3 regions of the Pseudomonas sp. TH39(2020) genome follow, and region 1 is predicted to be linked to each of the others. Evidence: predicted binding sites of a transcription regulator. Region 1 holds the regulator's gene; each other region holds the start of a gene.
What was found. The regulator sigma-54, encoded in region 1, starts transcription at its own class of promoters, with help from an activator protein. The targets are predictions, from matches to a motif close to ANTGGCATNNANNTTGCTNT.
Positions count from the first base shown of each region.

Region 2: JFU47_RS26535 (CmpA/NrtA family ABC transporter substrate-binding protein) is a predicted target of sigma-54. The motif match lies at 1,432-1,451, and genes of this name have one in related genera.
Region 3: JFU47_RS21780 (pilin) is a predicted target of sigma-54. The motif match lies at 1,449-1,468, and genes of this name have one in related genera.

Region 1 covers NZ_JAEKFF010000006.1:1,107,409-1,110,684, forward strand. The annotation lists gene lptB (LPS export ABC transporter ATP-binding protein) at 1-215, shown strand, start outside; gene JFU47_RS13100 (RNA polymerase factor sigma-54) at 400-1,893, shown strand; gene hpf (ribosome hibernation-promoting factor, HPF/YfiA family) at 1,968-2,276, shown strand; gene ptsN (PTS IIA-like nitrogen regulatory protein PtsN) at 2,289-2,753, shown strand; gene rapZ (RNase adapter RapZ) at 2,756-3,276, shown strand, end outside.
Region 2 covers NZ_JAEKFF010000007.1:1,332,978-1,336,253, forward strand. The annotation lists gene JFU47_RS26530 (ANTAR domain-containing response regulator) at 1-85, opposite strand, end outside; gene JFU47_RS26535 (CmpA/NrtA family ABC transporter substrate-binding protein) at 101-1,312, opposite strand; gene JFU47_RS26540 (quinone-dependent dihydroorotate dehydrogenase) at 1,542-2,561, shown strand; gene rmf (ribosome modulation factor) at 2,846-3,061, opposite strand.
Region 3 covers NZ_JAEKFF010000007.1:295,562-298,837, reverse strand. The annotation lists gene JFU47_RS21790 (DUF2845 domain-containing protein) at 1-65, shown strand, start outside; gene JFU47_RS21785 (BON domain-containing protein) at 332-685, opposite strand; gene JFU47_RS21780 (pilin) at 992-1,402, opposite strand; gene pilB (type IV-A pilus assembly ATPase PilB) at 1,628-3,276, shown strand, end outside.

The DNA.
Region 1 (3,276 bases):
TTTCGGTGGGCGACATCAAGCAGATCATCTATCACCTCAAGGCCAAGGGCATTGGTGTGCTGATCACTGACCACAACGTCCGTGAAACCCTGGATATCTGCGAAACCGCCTACATCGTCAACGATGGCCAGCTGATCGCCGAAGGTGACTCTGCCACCATCCTGGCCAACGACCTGGTCAAGGAAGTGTATCTGGGCCATGAGTTCCGCCTGTAAGCACTGAGGTGTCTGGCTGGTTGCTCGGGCGCTTGTCTCGATAAAAAATCAACATTTTTTTATTGTTACAGCGCTCTAGGCAAACGCTGCAGTTTCGGGCATATAATTTGCTTATGTTTGGCGCTCCGGCGCCCTGTAGTGGATGGCGCATGTGCGCCGGCGAATAAGGTGTTAAGCCCCTGCCATGAAACCATCGCTAGTCTTGAGAATGGGCCAGCAGCTGACGATGACACCGCAGCTGCAACAGGCCATCCGCCTGCTCCAATTGTCGACCCTGGACCTGCAACAGGAAATCCAGGAGGCCCTGGAGTCCAATCCGATGCTCGAACGCCAGGAAGAAGGCGACGACTTCGATAACGCCGACCCCTTGGCCGACAAAGCCGAACAGCAACCTAACGCCGACATTCAGGAACCCTCCTACCAGGAAACCGCCCCGACGGTTGATAACCTCGAGGAAGGCGACTGGAACGAGCGCATCCCCAACGAACTGCCCGTCGATACCGCGTGGGAAGACGTCTACCAGACCAGCGCCAGCAGCCTGCCGAGCAACGATGACGACGAGTGGGACTTCACCACCCGGACATCGGCCGGCGAAAGCCTGCAAAGCCACCTGCTGTGGCAACTGAACCTGGCCCCTATGTCCGACACCGATCGCCTGATCGCCGTGACCCTGATCGACTGCATCAACAATCAGGGCTACCTGGACGAAACCCTCGAGGAGATTCTCGAAGCCTTCGACCCGGAACTGGACATCGAACTGGACGAAATCGAAGCCGTCCTGCACCGCATCCAGCAATTCGAACCCGCTGGCATCGGCGCCCGCAACCTGGGCGAATGCCTGCTGCTGCAATTGCGCCAGTTGCCCGCCAAGACGCCTTGGCTGGTCGAGGCCAAACGCCTGGTCACCGATTACATCGACCTGCTCGGCAGCCGCGATTACAGCCAGCTGATGCGTCGCATGAAGCTCAAGGAAGATGAACTGCGCCAAGTAATTGAACTGGTGCAGAGCCTCAACCCGCGCCCAGGCTCGCAAATCGAGTCCAGCGAAGCCGAATACGTCGTTCCCGACGTGATCGTACGCAAGGACAACGAGCGCTGGCTGGTGGAGCTGAACCAGGAATCCGTGCCACGACTGCGGGTCAACGCTCAATACGCCGGTTTCGTGCGCCGCGCCGACACCAGCGCCGATAACACCTTCATGCGCAATCAGTTGCAAGAGGCCCGCTGGTTCATCAAGAGCCTGCAAAGCCGCAACGAAACCCTGATGAAAGTAGCCACTCAGATCGTCGAGCATCAGCGCGGCTTTCTTGAATACGGCGACGAAGCCATGAAACCGCTGGTCCTGCATGACATCGCCGAAGCGGTGGGCATGCACGAGTCGACGATTTCACGGGTGACCACGCAGAAATTCATGCATACCCCACGGGGCATATATGAACTGAAATACTTTTTCTCCAGCCACGTCAGCACCTCTGAGGGCGGTGAATGCTCGTCCACGGCGATCCGCGCGATCATCAAAAAACTGGTTGCCGCGGAAAATCAGAAAAAGCCGTTGAGTGACAGCAAGATCGCTGGTTTACTGGAGGCACAAGGCATTCAGGTGGCTCGCCGCACCGTCGCCAAGTACCGCGAATCTCTAGGGATCGCGCCTTCGAGCGAACGCAAGCGGTTGATGTAGAGCCACGCCACAGCGTTCCAGTGGCAGGCATTTCTGCCTGCCGCTTTATGCACTGGCAACGAAGGAGAAGCTGTATGCAAGTCAACATCAGTGGACACCAACTGGAAGTGACCGAACCTCTTCGCACCTACATCGGCGAAAAACTCGAACGATTAGAGAGGCATTTCGACAAGATCACCAACGTGCAGGTCACGATGACGGTCGAAAAGCTCAAGCAGAAAATCGAAGCCACGCTGCATATTCCCGGCAATGAAGTGGTCGCAAACGCGGAGCATACCGATATGTACGCGGCGATCGACGCACTGACCGACAAGCTGGATAAACAACTCAAAAAGCATAAGGAAAAGACCCAAAGCCTCCTCCAGGGCGCGACCGGTCGTTAACACTCCCAACCCATGATCCGACTTGAAAGCATCCTGACCCCCGGCCGTTCCCTCGTGAACGTGCCGGGCGGCAGTAAAAAGAAAGCCCTCGAGCAAATTGCCAACCTTATCCACAAAGAAGTGCCGGATCTGGAGATGCAAGATGTCTTCGAGGCTCTGATTGCCCGTGAAAAACTCGGCTCAACCGGTTTTGGCAACGGCATCGCCATTCCCCACTGCCGCCTGAAGGGCTGCACCTCGCCCATCAGCGCCCTGATGCACCTTGATGCACCCATTGATTTCGACGCCATCGACGGCGCCCCGGTTGACCTGCTGTTCGTTTTGCTGGTCCCGGAAGCCGCTACCGATGCGCACCTGGAGTTACTGCGCCAGATCGCCAGCATGCTCGACCGCAAGGAAGTGCGCGAAAAACTGCGCAGCGCCCCGAGCAATGAAGCCTTGTATCAGGTTGTCCTGGACGAGCAAAACGGTCATTAACCATGCGCTTGATCATCGTCAGTGGCCGCTCCGGCTCAGGTAAAAGTACCGCACTCGATGTTCTCGAGGACAACGGCTACTACTGCATCGACAACCTGCCCGCCGGTCTGCTGCCGGAACTGGCCGAACGCGCGTTAATTCACACCGAGCTGGCGCAACCGCTGGTTGCCGTATCGATTGATGCGCGTAACTTGCCGAGTCACTTGTCGCGGTTTCCCGAACTGCTGGAAGAAGTGCGCAGCCGGCATATCCAGTGTGATGTGCTTTATCTGGACGCCGACGAAGAAACCTTGCTCAAACGTTTCTCGGAAACCCGCCGTCGTCACCCGCTGAGCAATACCAATCGCTCGCTGGCCGAGGCCATCAACGATGAGACCGCCCTGCTCGGGCCGATTGCCGATCTCGCCGATCTCAAAGTAAACACCACCAATCTGAACCTGTATCAGCTGCGAGATACCATCAAGCTGCGCCTGCTGAACCAGCCGGAACCCGGCACGGCGTTCCTGGTGGAGTCTTTCGGCTT
Region 2 (3,276 bases), on a different contig from region 1:
TCACCTCGAACCCGGCTTCGGTCAAGGCCGCCTTCAGGCGACCGACTTTCTTCGCGGTGTCGTTGATCAGCAGGATACGCAACATATTCGTAGCCTCCTGTCAGCGGCTGGCGAGAAGGGGTGAGCTGTCGCTCATGGCGTGAAGCTTGAAACTGCGGGCGTAGCCGGCGGCGTCCAGACCATCCCAGACCTTGCCGTCGATCAACTGGCTGCTGCGCATTTGCTGATCACTCGCGGCTACACCGACAGCGGTGGCGGCCTCTCGATACAAGTCTAGTTGCTGGACCTGACGGGCCACGCCCAGGTAGTCCGGGTCGTCACGCAACAATCCCCAGCGGCGGAACTGGGTCATGAACCACATGCCATCGGACAGATACGGCAGATTGACCTCGCCATCACCGTGGAAGCGCAGTGCGTGCGGGTCTTGCCAGCGATTACCCAGGCCATCGGCGTAGTCACCGAGCAATCGCGGTTCGATGCAGTCCAGCGGTGCGTCGAGGTATTGCGGGGCACTCAACAGCTTCGCGGTGCTGCGGCGATTCTCGGTGCTTTCTTCGATGAAGCGGCTGGCCTCCAGAATCGCCATCACCAGCGCCCTTGCGGTGTTGGGGTATTGCTCGACAAAGGCGCGGGTGCAGCCGAGAACTTTTTCCGGGTGATCGGGCCAGATGGTCTGGGTGGTGGCCATCGTGAACCCCAGGTTCTGCTGCACCGCGCTGGCGGACCATGGCTCGCCGACGCAGAAGCCGTCGATGCGCCCGGCTTGCAGGTGCGCGACCATTTGCGGCGGCGGCACCACCACGCTGTCGACGTCCTGCAACGGATGAATACCCTGACTCGCGAGCCAGTAATACAGCCACATGGCGTGGGTGCCCGTAGGAAATGTCTGGGCGAAGGTGAGTTTTGGGCGACTTTGGTGCACGTGCCGGTCCAGTGCTTCAGGACTGGTCACGCCCAGCGCCTGCAAGCCATGGGAGAGGTTGATGCTCTGGCCATTCTGATTCAGGCCCATGAGCACCGCCATGTCGGTCGACGCGACACCGCCGATGCCCAAATGCACGGCGTAGATCAAACCGTACAGACTGTGGGCAGCGTCGAGTTCGCCACTGACCAGTTTGTCCCGCAGGTTGGCCCAGGACGACTGGCGCTTGAGGTTCAGGGTCAGGCCGTAAGGTTGGGCGAAGCCCTGCGTGGCCGCGACCACTACCGAGGCGCAGTCGCTCAGGGCCATGAAGCCGAGGTTGATTTCGGTCTTTTCCGGGGCATCGCTGCCGTTGACCCACGCCAGAGGGTTGGCTGGAACTTCAATCATCTGTAAACACCTTCCATAAAAAAGCGCCGTACCGGGCTGCTTGCCAGAGCAAGGCCAAGTGACGACGCCTTTGTCTTTCGACTCATCCCGCCGTTGGCATGAGTGCTTATGTGAGTGACGGTGCAAGGCATATGCCATCGCTCGCTGATTTTGTCGCGCGCCTCGCCTGCAACCCCGATGCCCGGCTATAATCGCCGCCACTTTTCGTAGCCCAGAGTCAAACCCGCCCATGTACACCCTGGCCCGTCAGCTGTTGTTCAAACTTTCCCCGGAAACCTCCCACGATCTGTCCCTGGACCTGATCGGCGCGGGCGGGCGTTTGGGCCTCAACGGCTTGCTGTGCAAGGCACCGGCGAAAATGCCGGTGACTGTCATGGGCCTGGACTTCCCGAACCCGGTGGGTCTGGCGGCCGGTCTGGACAAGAACGGCGCGGCCATCGACGGTTTTGCGCAACTGGGTTTTGGTTTTGTTGAAATCGGCACCATCACCCCGCGTCCGCAGCCGGGCAACCCGAAGCCACGCATCTTCCGTCTGCCGGAAGCCGAGGCGATCATCAACCGCATGGGGTTCAACAACCTCGGCGTCGATCACCTGCTGGCCCGAGTGGCGGCGGCCAAGTACAGGGGCGTGCTGGGCATCAATATCGGCAAAAACTTCGATACACCGGTTGAGCGGGCGGTCGACGACTACCTGATCTGCCTGGACAAGGTCTACGCCCACGCCAGCTACGTGACAGTCAACGTCAGCTCGCCGAACACCCCGGGCCTGCGCAGCCTGCAATTTGGCGATTCGCTGAAGCAATTGTTGGCCGACCTGGCCACGCGCCGCGCAGAACTGGCGCTGCGCCACGGCAAACATGTACCTCTGGCGATCAAGATTGCGCCGGACATGACCGACGAAGAAACCGCTCAGGTCGCGCAAGCGCTGATCGAAACCGGGATGGACGCGGTGATCGCCACCAACACCACCCTGAGTCGCGTCGGCGTAGAAGGCATGGAGCATGGTGACGAGGCGGGCGGTCTGTCCGGCGCACCGGTTCGTGACAAGAGCACCCACACCGTGAAGGTGCTGGCGGCCGAGTTGGCCGGTCGCTTGCCGATCATCGCCGTGGGCGGCATCACCGAAGGCAAGCACGCGGCTGAGAAAATCGCTGCGGGTGCCAGCCTGGTGCAGCTCTATTCCGGCTTCATCTATAAAGGCCCGGCACTGATTCGTGAATCCGTCGACGCAATAGCAGCCTTGCGCTGACCGTGTAGCAGCTGCCGAGCCTGCGAGGCTGCGTTCGGCGGCGCAGCCGTCGTGAAATCAAACACCGCGGTCTTGCAGGCACACCTTGCATGCAGGGTTTACGACTGCTTCGCAGCCGAACGCAGCCTCGCAGGCTCGGCAGCTGCTACAGGGGAATGTGTGGGGAGCAGGCATAAAAAAGGGCTCCTCGAAGGAGCCCCTGGGCCGAAGCCCGCCGCCCGGATGGGGCGTGCGTGGTAAGTCGTTACGTAATCAGATTGTCGTGTCGGAGTGTGTGCCCTGTGTTAGCCGACGGCGTGAAGTTCGTTGAGTCTATGGATTCCCGCAGTGCCGGTCATACCGTCCCAGTTGTCGCCGCGTCCTTCTCGCCAGCCATTAATCCAGGCTTGGCGTACCGACGGTAGAGTAAATGGGCAAAGCTCACGGGATTTGCCACCAACGCCATATTGATATCCGCGCAAAAATGCTCTTTCCAACGGATCACGCTTAAGTCTTCTCATAGGGTGTTGCCCTCACTTGTTGACTGTATTTATCGCGTCGACCTCAATCGAGGTCTGGCAGAAAAACTTCTGCCGTTGGGGCTCGCTGCCGGCGTCGCGAGCCAAGGTGTTGACGTCATTGCGGCGTCAACCTGTATTGAGTTCTAACCAATGCGTCACATCGAGGGAATGATCGTTTTGTCATAAGGACGTAACGATAAAGATGGTATGGCGAT
Region 3 (3,276 bases), on a different contig from region 1:
TGTATCAGTACCTGCGTTTTGAAGGTAATCGTTTGAAGCAGATCACCAGCAAGCGCGGCAACTGAGTCACCACAACCCAATGTGGGAGCGAGCCTGCTCGCGATGGCGGATTAACTTTCAACACATCTGTTGGCTGAAAGTCCGCTTTCGCGAGCAGGCTCGCTCCCACAGTTGTTTTAGGTCTCCCAAATAGAACAGGCCCCTGACACGAATGCCCGGGGCCTGTAATGGCCACATCCTTATGGCCTTCGCATGAACTCTCCAGAAGCGGCAGACGTATTGCTCGACCCGTCTGTCGCGCCTTCTCCCAGTCCAGGCGAGAAGTCTTGCCTTACTCGGCTTTCAGGCCGTCAGCTGAGACCGCCTGGACGCCTTTGATTTTCTTGGCGATAGCCACTGCGGTGGCTTTCTGAGCGTCAGTCACCGCAACGGTGGATGACAGGGACACTACGCCTTTGTTGGTTTCGACTTTAATGTCGGTGCCTGGAATGCCTTTTTCAGTCACCAGATCTGCTTTGACTTTGGTAGTGATCCAGGTATCGGAAGTGGATTCTTTAGCCTTAGTCATTTCACCCGCCGCCAGAGTCATCGGGGCTTGGGTGGTGGTGGTCTGTGCAAATGCAGCGTTGGCCATGGTCAGGGTCAGCGCGGTAGCAGTAGCGGCAGCGATAGCGAACTTCTTCATACGAGTAACTCCTGTTTTTCATAAAGTCTGCTGCGTGTCTTGTCAGCAGGGTTACTGGAGATATTGCGAACGCTGTGCCAACTTTGAGACAGACAATAAATCGTTATAAATCAATCAGTTATTAAAACTCCTGATTTTCGAAATCATGCAAATTGCATGAGTTTGAAATTTCCTACATGCAAGTTGCCGTTTTCAGCGTGGGCCTAAGGCCATGAAATGTCGGGGTTTTCCTTTTTTCCTTTGGACTAACAAAAAAATGCCCCGTTTTTTAAACGGGGCATATTTCAAGCGTGGTAGAACAGGCTTTTAATTGGCAACACAGCCGCCTGGGGCATAATCGGCAGCGACCTTGGTCGTACAAGACCAGCCGGTTGTCGGGTCGCGGGTCAGCGTAATGGTCTTGCTGAGAACTGGCGCTGGCGCATTAAGAATCGTGCAACCGATGGTGCCTTTGCCGTCAGAGGCTGTACCCGAAGCAGAGATCGTGCAATTGGTGGTCGTTGCAGTGCCGCCAACTTTGGTCAAATCCGGATTGACCCCCTGATTCAGCACATCTTCAAAATTCACTTTTAAAGCAGAAATCTCAGCAAGCCCGGCCGTAACCTTGGCCCGCGCCTGATACTTCGAATAAGCCGGCAACGCAAACGTCGCCAGAATCCCGATGATCGCCACCACGATCAGCAATTCAATCAGCGTAAAACCTTTTTGAGTATTCATAGACAAGCTCCATGCATGAGTCGAAATCTCATGATCTGAATTAGCCGCAGCACAGCCCGTGCCAATCCGTTAATCCCCTGTTAACGGGGCGCGAGAACAACGCGGCGCTTTTGCCAGCACCCAAGGTCCGCACTATCTGACACTTTTTGTCACCTGAACGCCGCTGGTTTGGTTCCTTCCCTTGACTAGGCTATAAGTCATGAACTGTCTGCGTCCGGTATCCCAATGAATGACATCGCCCTTAGCGGTCTGGCCAAGCAATTGGTCCTGGCCGAGCTGCTCACTGACAAAAGCGCGCAACAGGCGTATCAGCAAGCCCAACGCAACAAAATCTCCCTGGTCAGTTATCTGGTGCAGAACAAACTGGTGAAGAGTCGCCAGGTCGCCGAGATCGCTTCGGAACATTTCGGCATGGCCTTGCTCGACCTCAGCTGTCTGGACAAGGAAACCCAACCCAAGGGTCTGGTCAGCGAGAAGCTGATTCGCCAGCACCACGCCCTGCCCCTCTGGCGGCGCGGCAACAAGTTGTTTGTGGGCGTTTCCGACCCGAGCAATCAGCAAGCCATCAATGACATCCAGTTCAGCACCGGGCTGAATACCGAAGCCATTCTGGTGGAGGACGACAAGCTCACCGATGCCATCGAAAAATTCTTCGATAGCCATAGTACCGGCCTGGAAGACATGGCCGACGTTGACCTCGATGGTGTGGACATCGAGTCGATCGATGACAACAAGCAGGATTCCATTGGCGGACAAGACGCCGACGACGCGCCCGTGGTGCGCTTCGTCCACAAGATGTTGCTCGACGCGATCAAGAGCGGCTCTTCCGATCTGCACTTCGAGCCCTACGAAAAAACCTACCGAGTGCGGATGCGCACCGACGGCATGCTGCGTGAAGTCGCCAAGCCACCGATTCAACTGGCCAACCGCATCGCCTCGCGACTGAAAGTCATGGCCAGCCTCGACATCTCCGAGCGGCGCAAACCCCAGGACGGGCGGATCAAGATGCGCCTGTCCAAGAGCAAGTCCATCGACTTCCGGGTCAATACCCTGCCGACCCTATGGGGCGAGAAAGTGGTGATCCGGATCCTCGACCCGTCCAGCGCTCAAATGGGCATCGACGCCCTCGGCTATGAGCCCGACCAGAAAGAACTGTACATGGCCGCCCTCAAGCAGCCGCAGGGGATGATTCTGGTGACCGGGCCCACCGGGTCGGGCAAGACCGTGTCGCTCTACACCGGGCTGAACATTCTCAACACCGTGGACATCAACATCTCCACCGCCGAAGACCCGGTGGAGATCAACATGGAAGGCATCAACCAGGTCAACGTCAATCCCAAGCAGGGACTGGGCTTTGCCCAGGCGCTGCGCTCGTTCCTGCGACAGGATCCGGACGTGATCATGGTCGGCGAGATCCGCGACCTCGAAACCGCCGAAATCGCCATCAAGGCCGCCCAGACCGGTCACCTGGTGCTGTCGACCCTGCACACCAACAGCGCCGCTGAAACCCTGACACGCCTGCACAACATGGGCATCCAGGGGTTCAACATTGCCACCTCGGTCAGCCTGATCATCGCCCAGCGCCTGGCGCGCAAGCTGTGCAGCCATTGCAAGAAACCCATCGAGATTCCCCGGGAAGCGCTGATCAAGGAAGGCTTCCCCGAGGAACGCATCGGCTCATTCACGATCTATGAGCCAGTCGGTTGCGATCACTGCAACAACGGTTACAAAGGGCGAGTAGGGATTTATGAAGTGGTGAAGAACACCCCGGACCTGCAACGGCTGATCATGGCCGAAGGCAACTCACTGGAAATCGACATCCAGATGCGTAAAGACGGCTTCAACGACCTGCGCACGTCAGGCCTGCTCAAGGC